3 regions of the Lysinibacillus sp. G1-3 genome follow, and region 3 is predicted to be linked to each of the others. Evidence: predicted binding sites of a transcription regulator. Region 3 holds the regulator's gene; each other region holds the start of a gene.
The links. Region 3 encodes LexA, which represses DNA repair genes until DNA is damaged. Its sites were predicted from a motif close to CGAACATATGTTCG; they were not measured.
Positions count from the first base shown of each region.

Region 1: the regulator LexA is predicted to act here: its motif matches at 8,063-8,076, upstream of recA (recombinase RecA).
Region 2: the regulator LexA is predicted to act here: its motif matches at 8,478-8,491, upstream of uvrB (excinuclease ABC subunit UvrB).

Region 1 is NZ_JBWHYQ010000001.1:382,270-392,369, forward strand. Features, by position in the region: gene yfmF (EF-P 5-aminopentanol modification-associated protein YfmF) at 1-450, shown strand, start outside; gene yfmH (EF-P 5-aminopentanol modification-associated protein YfmH) at 447-1,748, shown strand; gene ACVYAD_RS01825 (SDR family NAD(P)-dependent oxidoreductase) at 1,745-2,212, shown strand; partial or broken gene ACVYAD_RS01830 (RNA-guided endonuclease InsQ/TnpB family protein) at 2,776-3,170, shown strand; gene ACVYAD_RS01835 (SDR family oxidoreductase) at 3,364-3,690, shown strand; gene ACVYAD_RS01840 (DUF3243 domain-containing protein) at 3,736-3,993, shown strand; gene ACVYAD_RS01845 (DUF3388 domain-containing protein) at 4,220-5,002, shown strand; gene ACVYAD_RS01850 (helix-turn-helix domain-containing protein) at 5,042-5,941, shown strand; gene pgsA (CDP-diacylglycerol--glycerol-3-phosphate 3-phosphatidyltransferase) at 5,992-6,570, shown strand; gene ACVYAD_RS01860 (competence/damage-inducible protein A) at 6,588-7,844, shown strand; gene recA (recombinase RecA) at 8,159-9,223, shown strand.
Region 2 is NZ_JBWHYQ010000007.1:77,005-87,104, forward strand. Features, by position in the region: gene fliT (flagellar protein FliT) at 1-114, shown strand, start outside; gene fliS (flagellar export chaperone FliS) at 324-734, shown strand; gene ACVYAD_RS08755 (PilZ domain-containing protein) at 949-1,314, shown strand; gene hpf (ribosome hibernation-promoting factor, HPF/YfiA family) at 1,506-2,057, shown strand; gene secA (preprotein translocase subunit SecA) at 2,406-4,916, shown strand; gene ACVYAD_RS08770 (competence protein ComK) at 5,266-5,820, shown strand; one part of gene prfB (peptide chain release factor 2) at 5,966-6,040, shown strand; one part of gene prfB (peptide chain release factor 2) at 6,042-7,070, shown strand; gene ACVYAD_RS08780 (competence protein ComK) at 7,174-7,683, opposite strand; gene ACVYAD_RS08785 (IDEAL domain-containing protein) at 7,908-8,150, shown strand; gene uvrB (excinuclease ABC subunit UvrB) at 8,565-10,100, shown strand, end outside.
Region 3 is NZ_JBWHYQ010000026.1:6,052-16,151, reverse strand. Features, by position in the region: gene pilM (type IV pilus biogenesis protein PilM) at 1-886, shown strand, start outside; gene ACVYAD_RS22240 (PilN domain-containing protein) at 886-1,479, shown strand; gene ACVYAD_RS22235 (potassium transporter) at 1,476-2,201, shown strand; gene ACVYAD_RS22230 (prepilin peptidase) at 2,499-3,251, shown strand; gene ACVYAD_RS22225 (gamma-glutamyl-gamma-aminobutyrate hydrolase family protein) at 3,340-4,062, shown strand; gene lexA (transcriptional repressor LexA) at 4,751-5,368, opposite strand; gene yneA (cell division suppressor protein YneA) at 5,532-5,849, shown strand; gene ACVYAD_RS22210 (YneB family resolvase-like protein) at 5,846-6,511, shown strand; gene ACVYAD_RS22205 (hypothetical protein) at 6,587-6,934, shown strand; gene ACVYAD_RS22200 (DJ-1/PfpI family protein) at 7,033-7,572, opposite strand; gene ACVYAD_RS22195 (GNAT family N-acetyltransferase) at 7,636-8,148, opposite strand; gene ACVYAD_RS22190 (DUF3021 domain-containing protein) at 8,202-8,639, opposite strand; gene ACVYAD_RS22185 (LytTR family DNA-binding domain-containing protein) at 8,645-9,097, opposite strand; gene ACVYAD_RS22180 (CPBP family intramembrane glutamic endopeptidase) at 9,342-9,974, shown strand.

The sequences.
Region 1 (10,100 bases), on a different contig from region 3:
ATCTTTAACGGCGTATTCGGTGGCTATCCTCATGCCAAATTATTTATGAATGTTCGTGAAAAGGAAAGTTTAGCTTACTATGCGTCTAGCTCCTTTGCATCACATTATGGCTTAGTCTTTGTTGTATCTGGGATTGAACCAAAAAATGAAGAAAAAGCACTATCACTAATTAAAGAACAAATTGCTGTTATGCAAGCAGGCGATATTACTGATTTGGAATTAGAGCAAACAAAGGCAATGCTGACGAATCAGCTAAAAGAGTCATTGGATTCTGCCCGAGGACAAATAGAAATTTTTGACCAATATAAAGATTTACCCGAGGAGTTCTCTGTTGAAGCTTGGGCAAATAAATGGAAAGCTGTAACGAGAGAAGATATCGTTGAAATGGCGAAGCAAATTCAGCTAGAAGCGGTCTATTTCTTATGTGGGAAGGAGCAAGCCGCACAATGAAGACAATTGAATTCAAACAATTAGATGAAACATTGTATTATGAAAAATTAGAGAATGGCTTAGATGTCTATATTTTACCGAAAAAAGGCTATTCCAAAACATATGTGACGTTCACAACTAAGTACGGTTCTGTTGATCGTGCATTTGTGCCGCTTGGTGAAACAGAAAGCATTACAGTTCCAGATGGCATTGCTCACTTTTTAGAGCATAAAATGTTTGAAAAAGAAGATGGGGATGTATTCCAAAAGTTTAGTGAATTCGGCGCTTCAGCAAATGCCTTTACATCATTTACACGTACGGCTTATTTATTTTCTTCGACGGACAATATTTATAAAAGTACAGAAACATTATTAAATTTTGTGCAAGAGCCTTACTTTACAGAAGCAACAGTGAATAAGGAGAAGGGTATTATTGGTCAGGAAATTACGATGTACGATGATCAGCCAGATTGGCGCTTGTATTTTGGTACGATCGAAAATATGTATCATAATCACCCGGTAAAAATTGATATCGCTGGTACAATCGAGACGATTGATGGCATTACTGCGGACCACTTATATACGTGCTACAATACGTTCTATCATCCATCCAATATGTTATTGTTTGTTATTGGTGCTGTAGACCCTAATGAAATGATGACGTTTATTCGTGACAATCAAGGTAAAAAAGAGTTCACTGAACCAACACCAATACAACGCTACTTTGATAAAGAACCGACTGATGTTGCTATCAAAGAGCGTGAGTTGCATATGGATGTACAAAAGCCAAAGGTTTATATCGGCTTAAAAGCAAAAGAAACAAATCTTTCTGGTCGTGATATGTTAAAACATGAGCTATCTGTTCAAATTGCACTTGAACTTATTTTCGGACGTACATCTGAATTTTATGAGCGCATCTATGAAAATGACTTAATTGATGAAACGTATGCATTTGATTTCACGTTAGAAAACGGCTTTGGTTTTGCTATGATTGGCTCGGATTCTGCAGACCCGGCTGGATTAGAGAAAGCTATTAAAGAAGAATTGGCAAAGTATGAAGGATATGCACAATTTGAAAGTGCCGATTTAGAACGAGTGAAACGTAAAAAAATTGGTTTCTTCCTACGTGCGCTGAACTCTATTGAATTCATCGCCAACCAATTTACACGTTATTCGTTTAATGAGATGAATTTGTTCGATGTTGTACCTGTGCTAGAAGAACTAACGATTGAAGATTTGCAAAAAGCATTTTCTTCAATTCAAGGTGAATCACAACAAACTGTCTTTAAAATTTTACCTACAGAGAAGGGCGAACAGTGAAAAAGTTTGCCCTCGTGTTAGGTGCATCGGGTGAGATTGGTCGTGCTATTTGTCAGAGTCTGGCAGAAGACGGCTGGTCCATCTACTTACACTTTTCAAACAATGAAAAAGCAGCACAGGCTTTATACCACTCTCTTTCAGAAAATTTCCCTGCACAGGAATTTATGCTTGTGCAGGGAGATTTTTCGAAAGCATCCGGGGCGCAATTACTAGCAGCGCAAATTTTTAATGTGCAAGCAATTGTTTTTGCAAATGGTCAAGCGCATTATTCTCTACTTGAAGATACTACTGTGGAGGATATGGATGCATTATGGCGTGTCCATGTGCAAAACCCAATGCGCCTGACGGCATTGCTGTCATCAAAGCTTCGTGCTCATGATGTCAGCTATGTACTTTTTATCGGTTCGATTTGGGTAACTAAACTGTTACAACAAATTTTGACAAACCTATACAAACCTGTATAGTAGCATAAATTTATAACAGAATACCCTTCGTATCAAGCGATTGGTGCGAACTCCACGTTAATTGCTTTTAACTCCTAAAGCCTTGTGACCAACGCGGAGCTGGAAACGGCAGATGTAACGGTGCGAAAGCAGAAAAAACAACAAGGATGGCATAAGCTGAAAAAAATCACTCAGTGTCCGTAAAGGATCATCGTGACAACGGAAAACGGTGGCGCTAAGTGCTTTGACAATGGATGTTTAGCAGCGAACTCCTAAATCTCTAATGAGACAAGGAAGACGTTCAACGACTATCTCCTCGAGGGAGAGTAAAACCGCAAGCGAATGGCGGAAGAAAAATGTGGCTCTTATTAGAAGATAAGATGAAGATATAGTCTGCGCTTATGTGAAAGCATAAGAGGTCTACTCGTGAGAGAAAGACTGCATGAAGGGTTGCGCCTTCGTGTGAACAAGAAAAATATATACAACTTTAAAAATGTTAACAACCTCTCTAAATAGGGTAATGTGATTTTATCCTAGTGAAAGAGAGGTGGTACGCATGGAATGAATGTCCATTGGGAAATTTGCTAAACTCTGAAATCCGCAATTTATATAAGTGACTTAATGACATCCGAACAAATCATTATATCAATGTTCTAATGAGATTGTGAAAACCAAGCCATCTCGTATTGTAATGGAACATTTACATGTAAAAGGGTTGATGAAAAATAAACATCTGGCGAAGGCGGTAGCCGGGCAAAAGCTATATGAATTCAAACGGCAAATTCAATACAAATGTCAAAAATACAGAATTGAATTTATTGAAGCCGACAGATGGTATCCATCATCCAAAACTTGTTCTAGTTGTGGACAAATCAAATTCGATTTGAAACTGAAAGACAGATTATTTATCTGCTCTTGCGGATTAAAGTTGTATAGAGATTTGAACGCAAGCATTAACTTAGCAAATTATTCAATCTAAGGAGCTTAACTAAAAACTAACCCTTAGGTGTGTACGCTACGATACTGCAGAATTTAAGCCTTTGGAGAGTCATACAAAATGGCAGTAGCTTTTTGCGAAACCAGACTCGGAGAATAAGGAAGACACAAAACGAAATTCGAAAGAAATAAGTTGTGTCACAGTAGAGATGTTTACATTTTTTGAAGAAATGTATATGTTTTTCGTATCGGGAGAGGCTGGATCGGCTGGTGAAGCTCTATACGCAACTGTGAAGGGCGCCCAACATGCTTTTGTAAAGTCATATGCGAAAGAAGCGGCACTGTCACGTATTCGAGTTAATGCCATTGCACCTGGCTTTATAAATACCTCGATGAACAGTCATTTAAGTGAAGAGGAGCTTGACTATATTTTAGAGGACATTCCGCTAGGGATAGCTGGACAAACAACGGATGTTGCTAAAATGGTGCGCTTCTACCTTTCTGGAAATGCAGATTATGTAACGGGACAAGTAATTCGATTAAACGGTGGTTGGTACATATAATGTTCTTTTTTGCACATACTACATGTGTAAAGGAGGAGGAACAGTATGACTATCTTAGAGAACTGGCATAAATGGACATCGTTTTTAGGTCAAAATGTTATGCGAGCAGAATCTAGCGGTGTGCCATCGCAAATGATTCAACAAGCTGCTGTACAAATTGGAGAATATTTGGCGACAAATGTCGATCCTAAAAATGAACAAGAACGAGTGCTGTCGGATTTATGGGGCGTTGCCTCTGAAGAAGAAAAACACGCACTGGCGAATTGTGTCGTTAAACTTGTGCAAAATAAACCTGTACAGTAAAAAAAGAGGAGAGTGATCTCCTCTTTTTTCTATTTAATAAAGCAATTTCTGTATAGAAAAGGGAACGTATGTAAGCCTATTTAGGATGTTCAAAAAAAAAATAGTAAGTTTTTAAAAATAACGCTATAATTCCATGTATTCTAACTTTCCATTACATAAAAAATCAGCTATGATGGAACTTATAAGGGATTTTTTACGTTAACTAATAGGAAGGGAACGAGTGTGTTTGAGCGATTGGTACTTTGAATATGAAATTCAGGTGAATCGCCCTGGATTATTAGGAGATATTGCTTCACTTTTAGGGATGCTTCGTGTCAATATTATTTCAATAAATGGTGTCGATGAGGATCGACGTGGTATGTTAGTGCATACAGACAACGATGAGACAATTGAGCGTTTTCGTACAATTGTTTCGACAATGGAACATATTAACGTAACCAAATTTCGACAACCAAAACTCCGTGATCGTTTAGCCATAAGGCACGGTCATTATATTCCTCGAGATGCAGATGAAAAAAATACCTTCCGCTTCGTCCGAGATGAACTTGGTATTTTAGTTGACTTTATGGCTGAGCTATTTAAAAAAGAAGGGCATAAGCTCATAGGAATACGTGGAATGCCTCGAGTTGGAAAAACTGAATCGATTGTAGCGGCTAGTGTATGTGCCAATAAAAAATGGATTTTTTTATCATCTACAATGATTAAGCAGACTGTTCGCAATAAACTCGCTGGTGATGAATTCAGTGACAATAATATTTTTATATTAGATGGCATTGTAACACGTCGTTCATCTGATGAGCGGCATTTACAACTAGTGCGTGAAATGATGAATATGCCTTCCATAAAGGTCGTCGAGCATCCAGACATGTTTGTTCAGCATTCAGATTATAGGATAGAGGATTTTGATTATATCATTGAATTACGTCATCACCCAGATGAAGAAATTACGTATGAGATAATGGAAAAAAACCATATGATGTCCGAATCCAATTCATTTGGAGGATTTTAGGATTTAATTTTTAAATTGATGTTAAAGTAGGTGTTTTGAGTGGCAGAATTAGGGACTCGACTGAAAGAGGCGAGACTGTCTAAAGGCTACAGTTTAGACGATTTACAAGAAATAACGAAAATACAAAAGCGTTATTTAATAGGTATTGAAGAGGGCAATTATTCGATCATGCCTGGTTCATTTTATGTACGAGCTTTTATCAAACAATATGCTGACGCCGTTGATTTGAACGCAGAGGAAATTTTAGAAACGTATAAAAGTGAGCTACCAGGTACTTCAAACAATCAAGTAAGTCAATCGATGACGAATAGTCCAAGTAGAAGAAAAATTTCAAAAGGCCCTTCTACTAAAATGATGGAGGCAATGCCGAAAATAATCGTTGGTTTATTTATCATTGTCATTATTGTAGTAATTTGGGTACTCATGCAGTCTAAAAATAGTGCAGTACCGAATGCTGGAGATGAGACGCCTCCAGAAATGCAATACGATACAAAAGCAAAACCTATAGATACAGAAAAAGATAAAGAAAAAGAAAATAAAAAAGCTCAATCAAATGACAAACAAGAGTCAACAGATTCAGCAAAGGATACACCTGACGAAACTGAAGAGGTTAAGCAATCGATTTCAGCAGGGACTGTTGAAGCGGATGGTGCTACAACTTCATATACGTTAACAGGTGCAGATACATTTAAAATACGTATCGAAGTATCAGGTCCTACATTTATCGGTATTCGAGACCAACAGCAACAAGAAATACTAACAGATACTCGTGTATATAATGCAGGAGAAGTAGTAGAATTTGACGCAACATCTCAAAATTATGCTCGTATCCGTTTAGGTAATTCAACGCAAGCCAAGGTATACATTAATGACGAGCCTTTAACGTATGCACAGCAAGCTGTAACGCAAAACATCGTCATCAATTTCAATAAAGAATAGTAGTCATCTAGTGATGACTACTTTCTTTCATCATGAAAGGTGTTAGAAAAATGAACATTCCAAATAAAATTACCATCTCTCGAATCTTACTTATTCCGTTCTTTGTCATTGTTATGATGTTTGATTTTGGCTGGGGAACAATGTCACTATTCGGTGCGGATATGCCTGTTCATCATTTTGTAGGTGCACTTATTTTTATTTTTGCTTCAGCGACTGATTGGGTGGATGGTTATTACGCACGTAAGTATAATCTTGTGACAACATTTGGTAAATTTTTAGACCCGCTTGCTGACAAATTACTAGTTTCAGCAGCTTTTATTTTAATGGTAGAGCTTAATATGGCGCCTGCATGGATAATAATTATAATTATTAGCCGTGAGTTTGCAGTAACTGGTCTTCGTTTAATATTGGCAGGTGAAGGAGAAGTTGTTGCGGCAAACCAGCTTGGTAAAATTAAAACGTGGGCCCAAATTGTCGCCATCGGAGCAGCACTTTTACACAATACAATATTTACACTTATTGGTATTCCGTTTGATACAATTATGTTATATATTGCATTGTTCTTTACACTATGGTCTGGATGGGATTATTTCTATCTAAATCGACGTGCCTTACTCGATTCTAAATAAGAGAGGTCTTGAGGATCATGAATGCTGAAATTCTTGCGGTTGGCTCAGAGTTATTGCTTGGTCAGATTTCGAACACAAATGCAAAGTTTATTTCTAGTCAGTTGTCCGAATTAGGGATAAATGTGTATTATCACACTGTAGTTGGAGATAATGCACAACGTTTAGAAGAAGCTATTTCCATTGCAGAGTCTCGTGCTGATTTAATCATTTTTTCTGGTGGGCTTGGACCTACTAAGGATGATTTAACAAAGGAAACGATTGCTCGTCATCTTGGCGTTACTCTTGAATTTGACGATATCGCGCTGACATATATTGAGCAATTTTTTGCAAAGCGAGGACGTCCAATGACGGACAATAATCGTAAGCAGGCTTTAATATTAGCAGGTAGTGAGGTGCTTGCAAACCATCATGGTATGGCACCTGGAATGATACTAACTAAAGATGAGCGTACTTATATTTTGCTTCCGGGGCCACCTAAAGAGCTTGAGCCGATGTTCCAGTTTGAAGCAAAGCCAAAGCTTAGTGCGATGTTAAATACTGGAGGGGTTATTCTATCGCATGTTATGCGTTTTTATGGCATTGGAGAGGCAGAGCTTGAAGTACGTGTCCAAGCCATTTTAGATTCGCAAACAAACCCAACTGTTGCGCCACTTGCTTCTGACGGCGAAGTTACACTGCGTGTGACTGCCAAGGCAGAAACGGAGCAAGAAGCACAGCAGCTTATTGCTGCAAAGGTAGCAGAGATCCAAGCGCTTGTAGGTGACTATCAATACGGTATAGATGATGATTCTCTAGCCTCTAAAACAGTAGAAATGTTACTAGATAATCAGTTAACAATTTCTGCGGCAGAAAGTTTAACAGCGGGATTATTTCAGTCTGAGCTTGCAGAAATACCAGGTGTTGGGGATGCCCTAGTTGGTGGCGTTGTTACGTATACAGAAGAGGCTAAAATAAAGCAGCTCGGTATTTCTAAAAAATTATTAACTACACATGGGATTGTAAGCAGTGAATGTGCAGCAGCTATGGCTAGCGCTGTACGTGAAAAATTTGATACTAATATTGGTATTGGATTAACAGGTGCAGCAGGTCCTACAGCCCATGATCATCAACCAGTAGGGACGGTTTGGATTGGTATCGCAATTGGTGATGAGAAACCGATCACGTACTTACTTCATTTATCGGGCATGCGTAATACAAATCGACTGCGGGCTGCGAAATTTACTTGTCATTATTTAATGCAGCTTTTAGAAGAAAGAGGCTTTAAAAAACGTTAATTAATTTGCCCCGGTATAATATAGGTTCATCACCAAAAGTTGCAGATGACTTTTGTTAAAACGTCTACTATGTAAATAAGTTGGGAGACTGGACGCCCCTAGGAGAGCGCCCAGCCAGAACGAAAATCAACCACACGTTTTAGTGATGGTCCATAATATAGTTGAAAATAGAAATTTGGGTAATGGAAAGTTACCCAAATTTTTATTTTGAAGAAAAACGAATAAACGTTCGCTTTTTTCTTGCGTCTTCTCTTAAAAACAAGTATAGTAGAGATAGAGAAAAACAGTGAACAGTTTTCGAAGGAGGAAAATGAATGAGTGATCGTAAAGCAGCCTTAGAACAGGCGTTAAAACAAATTGAAAAGAACTTTGGTAAAGGTTCTATCATGAAACTTGGCGAAAAGACGGATTTAGAAATTGCTACATCTTCAAGTGGTTCGCTAGCACTTGATGCTGCATTAGGTGTAGGTGGTTATCCACGTGGACGTATTATTGAAGTATACGGCCCTGAATCATCAGGTAAAACAACGGTTGCACTTCATGCCATTGCAGAGGTTCAGGCAAATGGTGGACAAGCAGCGTTTATCGATGCTGAGCATGCATTAGATCCAATATATGCACAAAAATTGGGTGTCAATATTGATGAGCTTTTATTATCTCAACCAGATACAGGAGAACAGGCGCTTGAAATCGCAGAAGCATTAGTACGTAGTGGTGCTATCGATATCATCGTTATTGACTCAGTAGCAGCATTAGTTCCGAAAGCGGAAATCGAAGGAGATATGGGTGATTCGCATGTTGGTTTACAAGCGCGTTTAATGTCTCAGGCCTTACGTAAACTTTCAGGTGCTATCAATAAATCAAAAACAATTGCTATTTTCATTAACCAAATACGTGAAAAAATTGGTGTTATGTTCGGAAACCCAGAAACAACACCTGGTGGACGTGCACTTAAATTCTATAGCTCCGTTCGCTTAGAAGTACGTCGTGCAGAAGCTATTAAACAAGGCAATGACATTATGGGTAACCGTACAAAAATTAAAATTGTGAAAAACAAAGTAGCACCACCATTCCGTACAGCTGAAGTTGACATTATGTACGGTGAAGGAATTTCAAAAGAGGGCGAAACAGTCGATTTAGGTGTTGAACTAGACATTGTTCAAAAAAGCGGTTCTTGGTACGCTTACGGTGATGAGCGCCTAGGTCAAGGTCGTGAAAATGCTAAACAGTATTTAAAAGAAAATCCAGCAGTGCTTGACGACATCGCAAATAAAATCCGTGCTTCTTACGGTATTGCATCTTCATCTTATACAATTGCTGCGCATGATGAAGAGGAAGATATGGATGATGAATTAAAGCTTCTTCTTGAAGATGAATAATATAAATGCATTGTTCCCACTCTTTATAGTGAGAGCAATGCATTTTTTTTATTTTTTAAGGAAACTATAGATTTTTTGCCTGTGGATAAACTAAAGCATAGTCGGCGTCTAGGCTAAAACGCTACATCCTCGAGGTCGCTTCGATTCCTCGGGCAAAAGTGATGGAGCGTTTACTTTTGCTTCGGCCTCTCCAGCGCTTGTCGGATGTAAACGAGCGCTTTTGCCATTTGTTCTTTACACATACTGGAGAATGTGGTTGTATAATATTTGTAAGGATATCCATATATTTAGTGATGAAGGCAATTGAGCAATGAGTCGGCAATAGGAAGAGGTACCGAAGGATAGAATCAAAGAAGTGATAGATTGAACGTCATAAAGGGAAGTGGGGATCATATTTTCCTCACCGTAAATTTGATATAGCATCGGGAATAAATAGCTTCCACCAAAAGAAAATAATACTTCCTAAGTACTGCTTCTACGTATGAATATGAAAAGGTGAATTTAACGTTAGTGTAAAAGTAATAGGTAATTAATTCTCCTAATGGATATGACTGACTTTTTTTCTTTTGAGAGGCGAACAGATGCCCGACTATCCTTGACAGAGCTTGAGGCTAGCTATACAATTAAATATGTATAATTTCTGAATTATGACTTTAAATAGGCAGTACATTACATTTTGACTTCATTTTGGAAAGGCTTTTAAAGATCTCGTAAATGAAGTTGAAGCCTCTGGCAACTGGCAAGATTTTGAACAGACAATGATGCATAAGAACGTTCGCCTTAAAGCTTCGCATCCTGCGAAAACGGCTAACTAATTTGCATAGGTAAAACACCACGTCTAGTGACTTTACCGAATGACCGACATCGTTTCGGTCCT
Region 2 (10,100 bases), on a different contig from region 3:
GTAAAGCAAGATATGGCAAACCTACAGAAAACGAAAAAAAGTGAAGAGCAATACTTCAATCCATACTCGGATGTTCGAGTGATGGATGGCATGTATTATGACAAAAAGAATTAATATTTTATCTTCAATTAACCTGTTGGACGCCGCCAGCTCAATGGAAGATAAAACCTGGATGGATATTATAGTTTTTAAAAGGAATGAATTGTGATAAAACATTTCACAATCTAGACGTAATTCCGCCGAGCTGTAATTGCTAATTAGCTTTTCTTCATAAAATGGTTTAAACTAGTAAATAAGTAACCTTTCAAAGGAGTTGTCCTTTATTGGCAGCAAATCTAACAGCACAAAATGCGTACAAACAAAATAGTGTTACCACTGCTTCCCCTGGTGAATTGACGTTAATGCTTTATAATGGTTGTTTAAAGTTTCTTTATAAGGCGAAACATGAGATTAAAGAAAAAAATATCCAAGAAAAAAATGCGAATCTTCAAAAGGCGCAAGCGATTATTAGCGAGCTCATGGCAACATTGAATATGGATATCGAGATGTCAAAAAATATGTTAGCTCTTTATGAATATATGAATCGTCGTTTAGTAGAGGCAAACATTAAAAATGATGTCTCTATTATTGAAGAAGTTGAGGGATTAGTGACGGAATTCCGTGATACATGGAAGGAAGTTATTCGCATTAATCGACAGCAGCAATTCGGTCAGGGAAACGCTGGACAAATTTAGACAACATAGAGGCCATCAATTCATGATGGTCTCTTTTCTTTTCGATAAAAGTGAGACACTACATTTACATCATCGTACAAAAGGGAAGCCTTTAATTACTCATAAAATAGGTCTTTACTCAGCAAAATATGTTACTTATTCCCTCTGTATATAAAACATGCATCGTGTCATAATCAAGCTAAATAGATGTTTAGAATAGTATTGGGGTGGGAAGATGATATTTAAGCGCCAAGAAGGCTTTCGATTTAAATTCGAGGAGCCTGTTAAAATGACTTTTGCGATATACGAGAATGGTAGAGTTAATCAAGCGCAAACGGCAATGGCTGATTTGCTTGATATAAGTCCACGAGGGTTAAAAATGTTTACTGAGGTGGATTTAGGTGTTAATCCTCGTCCTTTGGATTTACGCTTTATTCTGGATACAAGAGAGGTACGAGCTTATGGAGAAGTCATTTGGAGCCGTCCTTTTGGTAATGGTAAGCAGTATGGTGTGAATTTCAATGATCAAGAATCGGTTGAAGATTTGATTGTCGAAGAGTTGAAGTTGCGCCGAAGAAAAGAAGCGGATGAGGAAAACTAAATAATATTTATTCATAAAGGAGAATTCATTAAGAGGTGGATTGTGTTCGTCCCTTACCGAACTTCTTTGCTTTAGCAGATGCTATACATTATTGTAGGAAAAAAATTTTTTTAAAAAAAGAATTATTTTAAAGGAATTTCGCACACATGTGTAGAAATAGTAAGTATAGCAGTTATAAAGGAGGAGTTTACATGTTAAACTTTAACATTCGTGGTGAAAATATTGAGGTAACTCCAGCTATTCGAGAATATGTTGAGAACAAAGTCGAGAAAGTTGAACGTTATTTTAACGAAGATGTTAATGCCAACGCTAACGTAAATTTAAAGGTTTATAATGACAAGCAAACTAAAGTGGAAGTTACAATTCCAATGAAGAACTTAACTCTTCGTGCAGAAGAGCGTCATAATGATATGTATGCTGCAATTGATTTAATCGTTGATAAATTAGAACGTCAAATCCGTAAGCATAAAACAAAAGTAAACCGTAAATTCCGTGAGCGTGAAGGTACAGGCCTTTATTTTGCTACTTCTCAAGCAGCCGCTGATGCAGTGACAGAGGAAGATGAATACTCAATCGTTCGTACAAAGCAATTTGATTTAAAACCGATGGATCAAGAAGAGGCTGTTTTACAAATGAATATGCTAGGGCATGATTTTTATATCTTTACAGATGCGGAATCAAACGGTACAAATATTGTCTATAAACGCAAAGACGGTAAATATGGCTTAATTGAAACAACTTAAATTTAAATATGTCAAAGGGCTCTCGCCATAGCGGGAGCCTTTTTTTATCTTCATTCAGTAGAAATTCTTATCTCAATAGGTGATGGAATGATAGCAGGTGATCTTTTCCAGGTCAGCCACTGGCAGATGTCACGGATTTTGAAAGGAGTCAATATAGTGATGTTAGCCTAGACCCGTCGCTTACTGCGACAGCGGCAAACTAACCTGCGTCGTGCAGGTCTTAGCACTTTTCAAAATCCGGACGCAATTACGCCACGGATTTCTTTTTAGGTTAGGGACTCTGTTTGCATGAATATGTTATACAATGGTAAAATGAAAGTTGAGACTATATAGGAAGTGAAAAAATTCATGGTAAACCTATTAAATAAATTATTTGATTTCAATAAACGTGAACTAAAAAAATTAGAAAAAATCGCTGACCAGGTTGAGGGATTCGCTTCTCAAATGGCACAGCTTTCAGATGATCAATTACAAGCGAAAACAGAAGAATTTAAAAAACGTTTTGCGGACGGAGAGCCTTTAGAGTCGATTCGTGCGGAAGCTTTTGCGGTATGTCGTGAAGCATCAAAGCGTGTGTTAGAGATGTACCCATTCCGTGTACAAATTATGGGTGCTGCGGCATTAGATGAAGGTAATATTGCGGAAATGAAAACGGGTGAAGGTAAAACGTTAACGGCTACGATGGCTGTTTACTTGAATGCCATTACTGGTAAAGGCGTACATGTTGTAACAGTCAATGAATATTTAGCGGGTCGTGATGCTGAGGAAATGGGACATCTGTATAATTTCTTAGGCTTAACGGTTGGTTTAAATTTGAACAGCCTATCAAAAGAAGAAAAACGTGCTGCTTATGAAGCTGATATTACGTATAGTACGAACAATGAGCTAGGCTTTGACTATTTACGTGATAATATGGTGCTTTATAAAGAGGAACGTGTACAACGTCCGCTACATTTTGCGGTAATCGATGAGGTTGACTCGATTTTAATTGATGAAGCGCGTACGCCATTAATTATTTCGGGTCAGGCTGGGAAATCAGCGCAGCTTTATAAACAGTCTAATGCGTTTGTTCGTATGTTAAGTGCGGAAACAGATTACACATATGAAGAGTCGACGAAGGGTGTTACGTTGACAGATGCTGGTGTTGAAAAGGCAGAGAAAGCATTTGGCATTGATAACCTATTTGATTTAACACATGTTCGTTTAAACCATGCGATTAACCAATCGTTGAAGGCACATGTAAGTATGCATAATGATATTGATTATGTTGTACAAGAGGGCGAAATCATTATTGTTGACGGCTTTACTGGTCGTTTAATGAAAGGTCGTCGCTACTCAGATGGGCTACATCAGGCAATCGAGGCCAAAGAGGGCGTAGAGATTCAAAATGAATCGATGACGATGGCGACAATTACATTCCAAAACTATTTCCGTATGTATCAAAAGCTTTCAGGTATGACAGGTACAGCGAAAACAGAGGAAGAGGAATTCCGTAATATTTATAATATGAGTGTTGTGGCGATTCCAACGAATAAGCCGATTGCTCGTGATGACCGTCCTGACTTAATTTTTGCTTCTATGGAAGGAAAATATAAAGCGGTGGCTGCAGATATTGCAGAGCGCCATAAAGCTGGACAACCAGTTCTTGTCGGTACTGTTGCTATTGAAACATCTGAAATTATTTCGGATTTATTGAATAAACATAAAATCCCACATAACGTTTTAAACGCGAAGAACCATGAGCGTGAAGCAGAAATTATTGCGAATGCTGGTACGAAGGGTGCTGTAACGATCGCTACAAACATGGCTGGTCGTGGTACAGACATTAAGCCTGGAGAAGGTGTAATGGAGATTGGCGGTTTAGCGGTAATTGGTACGGAGCGTCATGAATCTCGTCGTATCGATAATCAGCTGCGTGGTCGTTCTGGTCGTCAAGGGAACCCAGGGGTTACTCAATTCTACCTGTCACTAGAAGATGAATTAATGCGTCGTTTCGGCTCGGATAATATGAAATCCATGATGATGAAATTAGGGATGGATGATTCACAGCCACTTCAATCTAAAGTTGTTTCAAGAGCGGTAGAATCAGCTCAAAAACGTGTTGAAGGTAATAACTTCGATTCTCGTAAACGTTTATTACAATATGATGATGTGCTACGTCAGCAACGTGAGATTATTTATCAAGAGCGTTACGACGTATTAGAAACAGAAAATATGCGCGTGCTTGTTGAGTCGATGATTCAAGAAACAATTGATGAAATTGTAGCAGTGTATACGCAAGGTGAGCAGAAGGATTGGAACTTAAAAGCGATAGATGATTTTGTCGCTGCAAACCTATTAGATGAAGGTGTTCTGAAGGTGGAAGATTTCCAAGGTAAATCTGCAGAAGAGATTAACCAGCTAATTTCGAACACTGTCCAAGAACGTTATGATGAAAAAGAAGAACAGCTTACATCAGAACGTATGCGTGAATTTGAAAAAGTTATCTTATTACGTTCAATTGATACGAAGTGGATTGATCATATTGATGCTATGGATCAGCTACGTCAAGGTATCCACCTTCGTGCATATGGTCAAAATGACCCGCTTCGTGAGTATCAACAAGAAGGCTTTGCTATGTTTGAGGATATGGTTGCTTCTATTCGCGAAGATGTAGCAAAATATGCGATGAAAGCAGAAATCCACAATAATTTAGAGCGTGAGGAAGTTGCAAAAGGTCAAGCTGTTAATCCGAAAGAGGATGGCGGTTCAGCTCCGAAAAAGCAACCTGTCCGTAAGTCTGAAAATATCGGACGTAATGATTTATGTCCATGTGGAAGCGGTAAGAAATTTAAAAACTGCCATGGTGCAGGTCAATAACAGTATGATGATGAAAAGACCATTTTAACGATAAGTTAGAATGGTTTTTTTTCTATGTTTAAGATATTTTCACGAATTAACACAATGGAAATATTGTAAAATTCAGAATAAGGTACATGATACTACAACAATAGGTAAATAGTTCAATGAAAAGGGTAATGTTTATAACTTTTTTCTGATTTATTATGAATATAAGTGTATAGTCTGAAAGTTTTGAAAAAGGACAGAGGAGGTGATTGATATGTGGAGATAAAAAAATCCTCGAGAACAGCAGTCCGTGAAAGACCTTCTCGAGGAAATACATTGGAGTATACCAATATATTTCTAAAAGACTAAAGGAGGGTTAACAATGCAGTATGATGACATTATGAGTAGTGAAACGATGCTGTATAAGCCGGAGTATGATGCTTTAGGAAACTTGTGCACGCGCGTAATTGAAAGGGATAACGAATATATTTCAAAATTAGCGCCGACAAAATTAATGGATTATAATCTACGATATTTTGGTTCAAGTTTAAGAGGGGCTCTCGATGGATCGAGAATGATACTAGGAAAGCTGAATAAAAATCCAATAGTTGTTCATGAACGAAGTAATATTGTATGGTTTCCGAGTAAGTCTTATATACGACCTGAATGTCAATGGTTTGCTGTCCATCATATCCTGGACTATCAAGCTATGGATAAAAAGAATACAAAAGTAATTTTTATGAACGGCTATGAAATTACTGTGGATCTAAGTTTCAGATCATTTGAATACAGAATTCAAAGAGCATATTTACTAAAATATAAACTGGAAAAACGAACGAAGCTACTAGTTCAATATGATCAAGGTAGAGTATTCCCGCGAATGACGAACAATGTTATCTTTGACGATGATAAAGATAGAAACAAAACTGTGTTGTAAAACAGTATGTTTTCCTTCGTAAAAACGTTATAATGAAGAGATACGGGGCTTGAAAGAAATGGGAGAAGTATTTTAAAATTATTTCTTAACCTGATTTTTAAGCTTTTAAAACCAGCCCCATCAAAAACGTTCGGAGGATTTAACAATGATTGAATTAGCAGATGTACGTAACGCGTTAGACACTTCAGCCAAAAAATTGGCGGACTTTAGGGGGTCTCTTTGACTTAGAAAACAAAGAGGCACGCATGCAGGAATTAGATGAAATGATGCTTGAGCCAGGCTTTTGGGATGACCAGCAAGGTGCACAGGTAGTCATTAATGAGAGCAATGGCTTAAAGGCAATTGTTAATGAATATAAAGATTTAGTGGAAACACATGAGAACTTAGATATGACGCTAGAGCTATTGCAAGAAGAACCTGACGAAGAATTGCAGGAGGAGCTAGGCAATGAATTAGTAGAATTCCAGCAAAAAATGGGCGATTTTGAGCTGCAATTACTATTAAGTGGCCCTTATGATCAAAACAATGCGATTTTAGAGCTGCACCCAGGAGCAGGTGGTACGGAATCTCAGGATTGGGGCTCAATGCTACTTCGTATGTATACACGCTGGGCTGAAAAACGTGGCTTTAAAGTGGAAACAGTTGATTATCTTCCTGGTGATGAAGCAGGTATTAAATCTGTAACATTGTCCATTAAGGGTCATAATGCTTACGGCTATTTACAAGCAGAAAAAGGTGTTCATCGTTTAGTACGTATTTCACCGTTTGACTCTTCGGGGCGTCGTCATACATCATTCGTTTCTTGTGATGTTATGCCTGAATTCGATGATAATATTGAAATTGATATTCGCACAGAGGATTTAAAAATTGATACGTATCGTGCTACAGGAGCAGGTGGTCAGCATATTAATACGACAGATTCAGCTGTTCGTATTACGCACACTCCTACTGGTACTGTCGTACAATGTCAGGCAGAACGTTCACAAATTAAAAACCGTGAAAAAGCTATGACGATGTTAAAAGGGAAGCTCTATCAATTAGAGATTGAAAAGCAGCAGGCACAGCTAGATGAAATCCGTGGTGAACAGAAGGAAATCGGCTGGGGTTCACAAATTCGTTCATACGTATTCCATCCTTACTCAATGGTGAAGGATCATCGTACAAATGAAGAAACAGGTAATGTAGGCGCGGTGATGGATGGCGATTTAGATCCATTCATTAATGCATACTTACGTTCAAAAATCGGGTAATGAAGACCCCTCAGAGCACAGTAAAATTGTGCTTTTGAGGGGTTTTTATTTTCATTCAGCAGAAAGCGTCAGCTACAATTACGCCAAGGCGAAATTGATTGCTTTAAAAAGGTGGGTGATTCGGGGGGTCCTGACTAATCTGCTTGCGTTCATTCATGTAATGCTTATATAACATCGATGCATTGACAAATTGCTTGCTAATCGAAGCATATTGAATGGGTAATTCAATTTGTTTATCGTTTTTCAGTGTGACGATACAGCCCGTTTTACTCGGTACTATATTCGAAATGGCGTGAAGGCCAATCCAGATGTTGTGGACAGAGTTTGGCGAATAGATGGGTAGAAAAATACACGGATAACCATAATCATAAGCAACAACGATTGGAAGCTTATGCTGATTACCGAAGAAGCGTTTAGCGGAATGCTTTGCTGCTTCATAGGTTGTTCCTAGCGAAATACAAGATTTTCGTAATATATGCATTGGCTTTCGTGTAACGATAAGTTCATTATGCTTATCAATTACCCGAGTGAAAATTTTAGAGTCGTACTGAACTGGTTGAAGTAAATAGGTGTTAAAAGAAAGTAAATATCCATTGACGTAGTTTGCTGACATCTATGTAAGCCTCCTTTTCTATTTCTTCTTGAAGTGTAAAACACAAAATTAAATTCAGAAAATATAGATAAACGAAGGAGGTTCGTGCTATTTCAAGCAATTGCTTAGAAAAATTGCTTAAAATAGCACGAGAATAATAGTAAATCGAAGTGATTTTCAGTTCGTAAACATTGCATTTTAATTTCAATTTTCTTATAATTTAGAAAAGGATCGAGGTGAGATCGTTGGATAAATATTATTCGTATACAGATTTTCTAAAAGCCGTTGGTCAGACAAAGAAAGTTGATGAGGCAGAGAAATTATTAAACGAGATTTATTTAGATTTATTTTTAAATCATATCCAGCGTAAGCATCGTGAAGAGCAGCTCATGGTTCTGATAGATAGAGCACTCGATGACAAAGATGAAAACGCATTTCATCTATACGCAAACGAACTAGTAGCTTTACACCAAGAGACAACTGAATAATATGACGAGCCCGCTCTCTGTTATTGGAGGGTGGGATTTTTTTGTGGTTTTATTTGCAAGATTGATGACCAAGCCGATCAGTTCCCCTAGTAACCCAATTAAATCTCTCTAGACTCCACTTGCATAACCCTTAAATAGACATGAATCTCACGAGTATTTCATCACCAAACAATGAAATTCCTGCTAAGATCATGTATATACATAACCTCATCTCGATTAGCTAACATTTGGAAAGGGTAATCTATTGATAGAGACGTTCTGATTAATTATTATAGTACATACGTTCTGTTGATTTCATCTCAAATAGAGCAAATGAAAAAATATTTACAAACGTTCGTTCGTTAAATGTTCGAATTATTAATAGCGCTATGCTAAAATATATGTACAAATTGGAAGGAAAGGACGGGGACATGTGTGCAAACATTTGATTTACAAGCGCCATATACGCCTAGTGGAGATCAGCCACAGGCAATTGCGGAATTAGTGGAGGGTGTGCGTGCAGGTAAACGTCATCAAACGTTGCTTGGGGCAACAGGAACGGGAAAAACGTTTACGATCTCTAATGTCATTAAAGAAGTTAAAAAACCGACACTTATTATGGCACACAATAAAACACTAGCGGGTCAATTATATAGTGAGTTTAAAGAGTTCTTCCCTGATAATGCAGTTGAATACTTTGTCAGCTACTATGATTACTTTCAGCCAGAGGCCTATGTACCGCAGACGGATACTTATATCGAGAAAGATTCAAGCATAAATGATGAAATTGATAAGTTGCGTCACTCTGCGACATCTGCATTATTCGAGCGCGATGATGTCATTATTATTGCATCTGTGTCCTGTATTTATGGTCTGGGTTCTCCGGAAGAATATCGTGAACTGGTCGTATCAGTGCGTACGGGAATGGAAATTGAACGTAATCAGTTGCTTCGAAAATTGGTCGATGTACAGTATGAGCGTAATGATGTGAGTTTTACACGTGGGACGTTTCGGGTACGTGGTGATGTAGTGGAAATTTTCCCAGCATCCCGTGATGAACATTGTATCCGCGTGGAATTTTTCGGGGACGAGATTGATCGAATTCGCGAAGTGGATGCGTTAACTGGAGAAATACTAGCAGAGCGTGATCATGTTGCTATTTTCCCAGCGTCCCACTTCGTTACACGAGAAGAAAAAATGCTAAAAGCTATTGATAATATTGAAAAAGAGTTGGAGGAGCGTTTAGCCCTTTTGCGTGCAGAGGATAGATTATTGGAGGCGCAACGTTTAGAGCAACGCACTCGTTACGATTTAGAAATGATGCGTGAAATGGGCTTTTGCTCGGGTATTGAAAACTACTCGCGTCATTTAACATTGCGTGAAGCGGGGGCAACGCCATATACACTACTTGACTATTTCCCAGATGATTTTTTACTTGTTGTCGATGAAAGTCACGTTACTTTGCCACAAGTTCGAGGGATGTATAACGGTGACCAAGCACGTAAAGGTGTGCTTGTTGAACATGGATTCCGTTTGCCATCAGCACTAGATAACCGCCCTTTACGTTTTGAAGAGTATGAGAAACATATACATCAAGCTATTTATGTATCGGCAACACCTGGCCCGTATGAGCTTGAGCATACGCCGGAAATGGTGCAGCAAATTATTCGTCCAACTGGGCTGCTTGATCCACAAATTGACGTACGTCCTATTGAAGGGCAAATTGATGATTTAATCGATCAGATTCAAGATCGTATTGCTCGTAATGAACGAGTGCTCGTTACAACATTGACGAAAAAAATGTCAGAGGATTTATCAGCTTATTTGAAAGAGATGGGCTTAAAGGTGGAGTACTTGCATTCAGAGATTAAGACGCTAGAGCGAATTGAAATTATTCGCGAGCTACGAAAAGGTACTTATGATGTTCTAATCGGCATTAACTTATTGCGAGAAGGGCTAGATATTCCTGAA
Region 3 (10,100 bases):
GTCGCAATGGAAGGGCTATGAATTGCCATTAGTACAGGGAATGGTTGAGGGTTCTGTTATTCATGATGAAATGGAATTGTTTGATGTCATGAAAAATGATGTGGCAAAATGGGCAGGCAAAAAGCAAAATGCGCGTATTTTTGTACCGGATACTTCTGTTTTGTTAAAGAGCTTTGAGCATCCTGATGATATAGAGTGGCATGAATTAAAAGGGTATGTGGAGATGGAGCTTGGTCAGTCCATTCATCTTCCATTCCAAGATCCACTTATTGATGTGTATGATCCAAAACCTAGTGATGGGCAGGCGATGCTATTTGCAGCACCTTCAGAAGAAGTGACGAAAATGATTGGACTTTTACTCGATGCTTCATTAGAACCTCAAGTAGCAGATATTCGTGCATTGTGTAATATTCGTCTGTTAGATCATTTGCAATTAATAAAAGATAATCGAACTTATTTAATAGCGGATTGGTCCATCAATGAATTGTCGATAAGTATTTTTTCGAATGGTCAACTTGAATTTTTAAGGTACCAATCATTTGATACAGATTTATCGGAGTGGGAGTTTGAAGAAAAAGAGGAGTTTAGTTTTGCTTATCGTTTAGATGCCGAAGATGATTATCGTATCATTCTTACCGATCAAATGCTTGAAATAGATCGTATCATGAATTTCTTTAAGTTTTCCTTACATAAAGGTGAGAAAAGTGTTGATGAGATTATCATTTTAGGAGATAATCCACTACTCCCTACCATTGAAGAGTTTTTAGAAAATAATTTTACGACACCGATTATTATGTTAAATGATACAGTCATTCAAAAATCATTCCCTCAATTTTCAGAGAAATTTGCAAGCCTGATTGGACTTGCGTTAAAGGAGGTTAACTGATGGTACCAGAAATAAACCTCTTACCGGATTTAGAAAAAAAGCATTCAACACCTACCTTAATCTATGTAGTATTTATAATTCTTATTGGTATGATAGTAGGATATATGATTTTCTTGTTTTTCCAAGCAAAAAGTGATCTTACAAAATTAAGTGCGCAGGAAGTGGAGCTTTCATCCCAACTTGAACAACTTCAAACTGAGTTAGATGTAAAACGAAATGTGAACGAAGGCTCATTGGAACAATCTGTACAATTTGTGGAAAAAGTCTCGTATCCAGTGACGCCCTTAATGGATGAGACCCAGGTATTGTTACCCGAGCAAACGTATTTAAGGGATTATGTATTTGGCGAAAAAAATGTTGAGGTTACGGCTGATTTTGAAACAATGTCAGCCATATCATCTTATTTAGAAAAGCTAACAGCAAGCCGTTATTTCAATGATATTCAGGTTGATACTATTTCTAATTTTGATGTATCTATAGGAAATCAAGAGGAAGAAAATACTAAAAACAAGTTTAAGGAAGTGCCACGTTATTCGGCAACGATTACATTAGGAATTGATTTTAAATTTCTTGCTGGAGGTAGAGAATCATGACTAGTAGTAAAAATTCAACGATTCTTATCTTAACAGCTTTCATTGCAGCCATTTTATTTGCGCTATATTACTATTTAGTAACACCTAAGTTAGAAGAAGTAGATGCGAAGGAAAGTTCAATTAGCTCCCTTCAACAAGAAATGTCTACTATTCAGAAGCAGATTGCTTTAATTGAAGAGAATGGCAAATCATCTAGTGGAAGTAATTTAACATTGCGTAAAAAAGTACCTCAAACTCGAGCTATTGAAGAGGTAATTCGAAATATTGAAGAGACTGAAGCGGTGACGGGAACACGGGTAGAAGCTGTGGATTTTAATAATTATGATTCACTTGTAATGGATTCTACTATGACAGATCCCAACTCGACAAATTCTGAGGAACAGGTTGAACCAAAGCAATCTGCAAATGAAGCTGAGGAACAAGCTGTTGCTAAGAATGATGAAACACCTGAAGTGAAAGATAAAATACCAACTGCTACTCTCAATAAAGATTCCTTACCAAAGGAATTAAAATTAGTAACATTTAATATTGATGTTGTCGCACTGGATAAAAATGCAATGGTTGAATTTATAAAAGAGATTGAAAAAATTAATCGTGTGATGAAAATTGATGCTATCGATTTCACAGCAACTGGAGAGGAAGCAAAGTTCCAGGAGGATGCAGATACAACCTTAAAATCTACCATACAAGTAACGACGTTCTATTATGAAGGACAACAATAATAAACTTCTTTCAGCTAGTGTCCAAAAAACTGCTGAAAGAAGTTAAAGCCTCCGGCGGATGTCACGTAATCGGAAAGGATGTTAGCCTAAAATCATCGCATCCATGCGATAACGGGTAACTGACCTACATCGGTAAAAACGCCAGGTCCTGTGGCATTACCGAAATGACCGACATCGTGTCGGCCCTCGTGCAGGTCTAAGCACAAAGCCGATTCCAGACGCAATTATGCCGAGGCTTAATTGATTGGCGCGCATACTTAAATGTATGGGCGTCTATTAGTATAGGAGGATAAAAAGATGGAAATTGCTTATACAATTACTGTTTTCATATTTGGGCTCGTTTTAGGCTCGTTTTTTAATGTAGTTGGTTTACGTGTGCCTTTGAAGGAGTCCATTGTGCGTCCACCTTCGCATTGCACTTCTTGTAAGAGACAGTTGACGGCGCTTGATTTGGTACCTGTTTTGTCCTATGTATATCTTGGGGGGAAATGCCGAAGCTGTGGGCAAAAAATTTCTTGGATTTATCCATTGATGGAACTTATAACAGGCATGTTATTTACATTTGCTTATTGGAAATTAGGCTTTAGTGCAGAATTTTTTGTAGCACTATTATTTATTTCATTATTAGTCATTATTGTCGTGTCGGATTTTGCTTATATGCTTATACCTGATAAAGTGCTATTATTCTTTTTACCATTGCTCGTTTTTGGACGCGTCATATCTCCTTTGTCTCCGTGGTGGGACAGTGTAGTTGGTGCTTTGGTAGGTTTTGGAATATTGTATTGTATAGCTGTCCTATCAAGAGGTGGAATGGGTGGAGGCGATATTAAACTATTCTTTTTACTTGGTCTTGTACTCGGGACAATACATGCAATTCTTACACTATTTATAGCTGCTGTCATTGGCATGATTGTTGGAATAGTAGTGTTAAAAGTACGTGGAAAGGGAAGAAAAACGCCTATACCATTCGGACCTTCTATTGCTTTAGCTGCTATTATTATCTATTTCTATGGGGATGCGTTGATGAATTGGTATCTTGGGTTTTGGTAATTAATCAGTGGGGGAGTCCTTCGATGATTAATAGTCTTCAAGCTTTTATAGGTAGTTAATGCTAGATAAAGATCATGGAGGGGATAAGATGAAACCAATTATCGGAATAACAGCCTTTGCGGAGGATGATTTGTCCTCAAGATTAAATGCTGCTTATAGCAAAAGTATAATTGAAGCTGGGGGTGTACCTCTTATAATTCCGATTGGAGTTGAAGAGGATGTAGCACAAATTTTATCGTTGACGGACGGATTATTACTATCGGGCGGACATGATGTACATCCATTTCTTTTTGGTGCAGAACCTACACCAAAGTTAGGGAAGATTCATCCGGAAAGGGATTCACTAGAACTTTCATTGATTGAAGCGGCCTCTATTCGGAAAATGCCGATTTTCGGGATTTGTCGAGGGATTCAAATGCTGAATGTTGCATTTGGAGGCACACTCTATCAGGACATTGATAGTGAATATCATAGTAAAAAATTAATAAAGCATACGCAACAAGCGGCACGGGGCGTTGCTACACATCATGTTCATCTAACACCGGATACATTATTAACAACAATTATCGAGGAAGAAAAAATAGCGGTAAATTCATTTCATCATCAGGCAATAAACGCAGCAGCAGAAAAATTGAAAGTGGCAGCCAAATCAAGTGATGGTATCGTTGAAGCCGTCGTACACGAAGATTTACCATTTTGTCTAGCAGTACAATGGCATCCTGAAGAGCTAGCCATTGTAGGTGATGAAGCATCAAAAAAATTATTCTATGCATTTGTAAAGGCGAGTTTGAAATTCAAGGTAGAGGCATAAAACTTTATAAGCATTACGGAATAGAATTTTGTATAAATGGCAAGATAAACTTGGTAATAAACATGAAAAAATAGATGTATGCCATAAAAGCGGCTCATCGGACGCCCTTAGGAAGCTCTGCTCTGCGCGAAAGCGAAGCGTCAGCGGCAAATGTTTTCTGTAGCGAAAGCAAAGCGACAGCAACAAATGTTTTAATTGTGCGAAAGCAAAGCGTCAGCAACAAATGTTTTAACTGTGCGAAAGCGAAGCGTCAGTAACAACAAATGTTTTAACTGTGCGAAAGCGAAGCGACAGCAACAAATGTTTTAACTGTGCGAAAGCGAAGCGTCAGCAACAAATGTTTTAACTGTGCGAAAGCGAAGCGACAGCAACAAATGTTTTAACTGTGCGAAAGCGAAGCGGCAGCAACAAATGTTTTAACTGTGCGAAAGCGAAGCGGCAGCAACAAATGTTTTAACTGTGCGAAAGCGAAGCGGCAGCAACAAAGCGCCTGGCCGGAACGAAAATCACCCCCACGTTATGGGGATGAGCTTTTTTAAATTAACTAAATACATTGCTAGAGGGAAGAATCCATTATACAGTGGGTTCTTTTTTAGTGTATAAAAAGGCACTCAAAAATAAGAAAAAGAGGTATATGCCCATTTGTGAACATAGAATCCTCTTTTTGTACGCTGCTATTGAGATACTTTTAATGAACACGACGATAAAGACCTACAACATGGCCCAAAATAGAAACTTGGTCTACGATAATTGGCTCCATTGTTGCGTTTTCAGGCTGTAAACGGAAATGACTTTTTTCCTTAAAGAAACGCTTTACAGTTGCTTCATTCTCTTCGGTCATTGCTACTACAATATCACCATTATCAGCTGTAGATTTTTGTTTAACAATAACTAAATCTCCGTCTAAAATGCCAGCTTCAATCATTGATTCACCCATAATTTCTAGCATAAATAACTGATCTTCACTTGTACCATAAATATCCGGTAGCGGGAAATATTCATCGATATTTTCAACAGCAGTTATCGGAGAACCTGCAGTAACTTTCCCAACAAGTGGGACATGTATAACATGTTGCTTTTGAATAGAATCCTCTGGCTCTAGAATTTCAATGGCACGTGGTTTAGTTGGGTCGCGACGGATTAAGCCTTTTTGCTCCAAACGAGCTAAATGTCCATGAACTGTAGAGCTTGAAGCAAGTCCAACTGCTTCACCAATCTCACGTACAGATGGTGGATACCCCTTTGTGCGTACCTCTTCTTTAATGAAATCTAATATGGCCTCTTGTCTTTTCGAAACTTTTTTCATGATTGCTCACCTCTTTTTTCTAGTCATTCTACTTATTAGTAGTATAGCAGAATGCGAACACTTAAGCAAACATAGGTTCGAAAAGTGTTTGACAAAAACGTTTGTTCGCATTATTATAAGAACATATATTCCGAACAAACATTCTTGAAAAGGGGTTATACACATGAACTGGTTTAAAAAAAATCCACATATTACAACTTTATTAGGAGCTTGTCTACTATTTACGGCATATCTTTTTATAACAGATCCAGGGGATGTCACATACGCAGAAATTGAAGTCGAACATGGTGATAGTTTATGGTCGTTAGCCGAACAATACCGTGGTAAAATGAAATCGGATGAATGGATTAAGCTTGTTAAGGCAGAAAATGAATTATCGAACGTACGAATTATTGCAGGTAATTCTCTAGTGATTCCAGTAGTGGGTGACGACCAACCCAATTCTATAAATTCAATTGAAATTGCGAGAAATGTAAAATGATAACAAAACAACAATCGGCTGTTGTCTATTGCCGTGTGAGTACAGAAAAAGAGACACAAAGCTCCTCATTAGAGCGACAGGAGGAGGAGTTAGTACGCTATGCTAAAGAACTGGGCTACGAAGTGAAGCTTGTTTTTAAGGATAAGCATAGCGGCTATGATGTGGAACGAGAAGGATTACTAGAAATGCTCGATTTCATAAAAGAAAATGACGTAACAGCATTATTTGTGCAGGATGAAACACGTTTAGGACGTGGAAATGCTCGAATGGCCGTTTTGCATTTATTGCAGAAAACTGAAACTAATGTTTTCTCTATGCGAGACGCGGGACCTGTACAATTAAATGAAATGGATACGATGCTCCTAGAAATTTTAGCAATTGTAGAGGAGTACCAGCGTAGAATCCACAATGCTAAAATACGTCGTGGCATGCGTCGGGCAGTTGAAAATGGCTACCGCCCTGAAAATAATTTATCTAACCGAGGAAACCCAAACGGCCAGGAACGTAAAGATGTCCCTATAGAAGAGATCGTTAAACTCCGCAATCGAGGCTTCACATTTGAGGAAATAGCTATGACTCTTAGGGGGCTAGGCTTTGACGTAAGCAAAGCCACTGTCCATAGGAGATATCGGGAACATTTAGAGGGAAACGAAATAAAGTAACGTTTTAATCAGTGGGAGTTTTCCTACTGATTTTTTTCTTTTTAAAGGCTTTATATGAAGGTGAAGGAACGAGTAGTGACGGATAGAACAGCGAAAAACGTGGATAGAAACGCCAAAGTGACGGATAGAACAGCGAAAAACGTGGATAGAAACGTCAAAGTGACGGATAGAACAGCGAAAAACGTGGATAGAAACGTCAAAGTGACGAATAGAACAGCGAAAATGGTGGATAGAAACGTCAAAGTGACGGATAGAACAGCGAAAAACGTGGATAGAAACGTCAAAGTGACGGATAGAACAGCGAAAAACGTGGATAGAAACGTCAAAGTGACGGATAGAACAGCGAAAAACGTGGATAGAAACGCCAAAATGACTGATATAAAAGCGAAAGAATGTCCAACAGATTGGACATTTTGGAAATAAAATAAGAGAAGTAGCCATTTCTACCTCTCTTGCTCAATATTCTCTAGAAACTTGCCATCTTTTATTGTAGTAATTTTTCATATCATTTAGAGCTTTTTTTATTCTTTGTACCAATCTTCATCAAACGAGAGATGTAGGGCTTTCCCCACAGTAATACCAAATTGTATAAAACCTCTACCTCTTGCAGTTATGATGTTTCCATCTTGGACAACTAGGTCTTCAGAGAAATGATTAAGATCGAAGAAGTCTAATTTTCTTATAACTTCTAGCGGCAATCCAACAGTATATTTTCTGTTTTTTAATACTCCGGCTTTCGCTAAAAGAGATGGAGAACTAGAGATACTTGCAATTGTTGCTCCTTTGGCATGCGCATTACCAATAAAATCAATTAATTTTTGCTCATTTATTAGTAAAGCTATATCCATACAGCCTGGTAGCAATAAGCTATCGATTTCGTCAAGATTAACTTCACTTATTTGTGTATCGGCTATACAAGATAACCCAGATTCCCCTTTAATTTTTTCAGTGTTTAATCCAACAGTAACAATGGGTTTATCTCCTTGCATTAATATAGATAATGCTACACTCAATTCATATTCACTAAATTGGGGATACAATAATACAGCTGTCTTTTTCATATAATTCTCCCATCTATTTTAATACGACGATGTAGATCTTGAAATAGCCGAAGTGAAAATATCTTATATCCATTCCTCATCTAAGACAGCATAATAGTATTCATCCCACCACTCATCTCCATGTGGAATACATTTTTTAAAATAACCTTCGCGTCTCATGCCAATTTTCTCCATCACTTTATAGGATGGGATATTTTCCGGCTGGCAAGTTGCAATAATTCTATGCAGTTTCATTTCTTTAAATCCATAGTCCAGTACAGCTTTTGCTGCTTCTGAGGCGTATCCATTGTTGTAATAGCTCGGATTCAATACCCAGCCAATTTCATACGTATGATCGCCAAAGTATTGATGGAAAACAATATGGCCAATAACAAAATTTTCACTTAGTAAAATAATAGGGAAGTGTTTTGCTTTTTCACCGCTATTTTCTGAAACAAACTTTTTTGCTTGCTCCTCATTAAAAACGCCCTCTGGAATATACTTCATCACAGTTGGATTTGAAGTATATTCATAGACAGCTTGCCAATCTTGAACTTCGAACTCTCTTATTAATAGTCTGTTCGTTTTGATAAACATTTCATTTTCCCCCTTGTATTGAAATTTCACATTAGTTTTCTCTTAATAAAAAATTATAGGATATTATTTTTATTTATTAGCTCATCAATCTTTTTATTCATTTTTTTCACTTCAGATTGGTTATATAAATAAAATAACAGCCAAATAAGAGTAAAGAGCAAAACACTAAAAAATAGCATTAACAAAGTTATTGCTAGAGATGATGTTGGAAGCCATTTTAAAGATAGCGCAACAACAATAAAAGTACCTATAGAAATTGCAAAATGGATAGCTGTTTGTAGTAAAAACGTTAAACGTTCTACTTGGTAAATAAGGGATGGTAATACACAAGCTAGTCCCACAATAATTGAACCTAGAGCCTGATGTGTAAAATCAGCCGTAATAGCTTCTAAAAAAATCTCTCCAAAAATCCAAGAACCAAAAAGATTAATCAAAACAAAAACTGTACACCCCATACTTACACCAAATGCTACATTTTTAAAAAAATGCATATAACTTAAACCCCCAAACGCTTTTTAAATTGCTTTCGATAATTACGAGAAATAATTTCTTTGATTCCTAGAACTAGCTCAATCTCCAATGTTCCATTAAATGAAGCTTCGATATTTTTAACTTTTGCTAGATTTATAATTGCAGATTTAGAAATCCGAATGAAATTATTCCCTAATTGTCGCTCTAATTCATATAAAGGTTTATTTAAAATGAGACGATTATCAGCTACATCATATAAAGCTAATTCTCTTCCTTCCGTTCGAATAACAATTATTGAATTTGGATCAATGATATATGTTTTATTATTTGCTATCCCTGTTAAAATTTGTTCTTCTTGCTCTTGTTGCAATAAAGAAATAGCAGCTTGTATCGTAGGCGTAAGTTTTGCTGTACAAATTGTTACATGCGGCTCTTCATACTCGGAATCTATTTTTACCTCTATTTTCAGCTTGATCACCTCTTGAAAAAAATTATAGCATATCCATCATTTAGGGGAATGTAGGTCATGCTTTGAAAAAGGCATCTTAGACAATCATAACAACATGTTACTCCGAACGTATTGTTGGCAAATATTTCGTTCGTTATATTGAGTTCAGATAAGATGTACATCAAACGAAATAGAGGTCTAAACAAAATTAGAACATGAATTTTTCGAAGAAATGAGTATTCGGCTAGTTCATGATTAGGAGGCTAGGGCTATTATGAATGAATTGACTACTTCAAGTGAAAGAAATAAAACTAGTTGGATCTTAGTAAGTATTTCAACGATGCTTACAACTAGTATCATTTTTTGGTATTTTAATAATCCAGAAGGTTTTATAGAAAATGGAATTGGCTTTAGGGCAGAAGTATTTTCAAATGTTTTTATTTGGATTTTTTCGCTTTTTATCATATCGGGATACATTGCTTATACAATTAGTGCATTACCTTTCGTAAAAGCACATTTATTTACAATTTCTTGGCTTAAAGTAATTGGAATATGGGCTGCAATTGTAACAGGGATAGTAGAAGAAGTTGTTTTTAGACATTTACTTATGGAATCCTTATTAACTATTGGATTTTCAGACGTGACACAAATACTAATTTCAGGGATATTCTTTGGTATTGCTCACGGTGTGTGGCTACTTTTGAAAAGGGATTGGAAGTTTGCATTACCTGCTATTATAAGTACCACAATATTAGGAAGTCTTCTCGCAACGCTTTATATTGTAGCTTCACGAAGTACCTTTGTACCAATCGTAGCTCATATTTTAATTAATATGTTTATTGAACCATGGCTAATGTTATCTGCAGTTTCTGGAAAATGGGATGATAACGGAAAAAGAACAAATTGATTATATATATGTAAAAATTAATTTTAATGAATGTGTAGAAATGACAAATGACAGCGTGTCTGGCTATCGTCGCTTGCATATGCATGCCGAAATACCTGTATTGTAGTTTTTAGATATACGAGTACT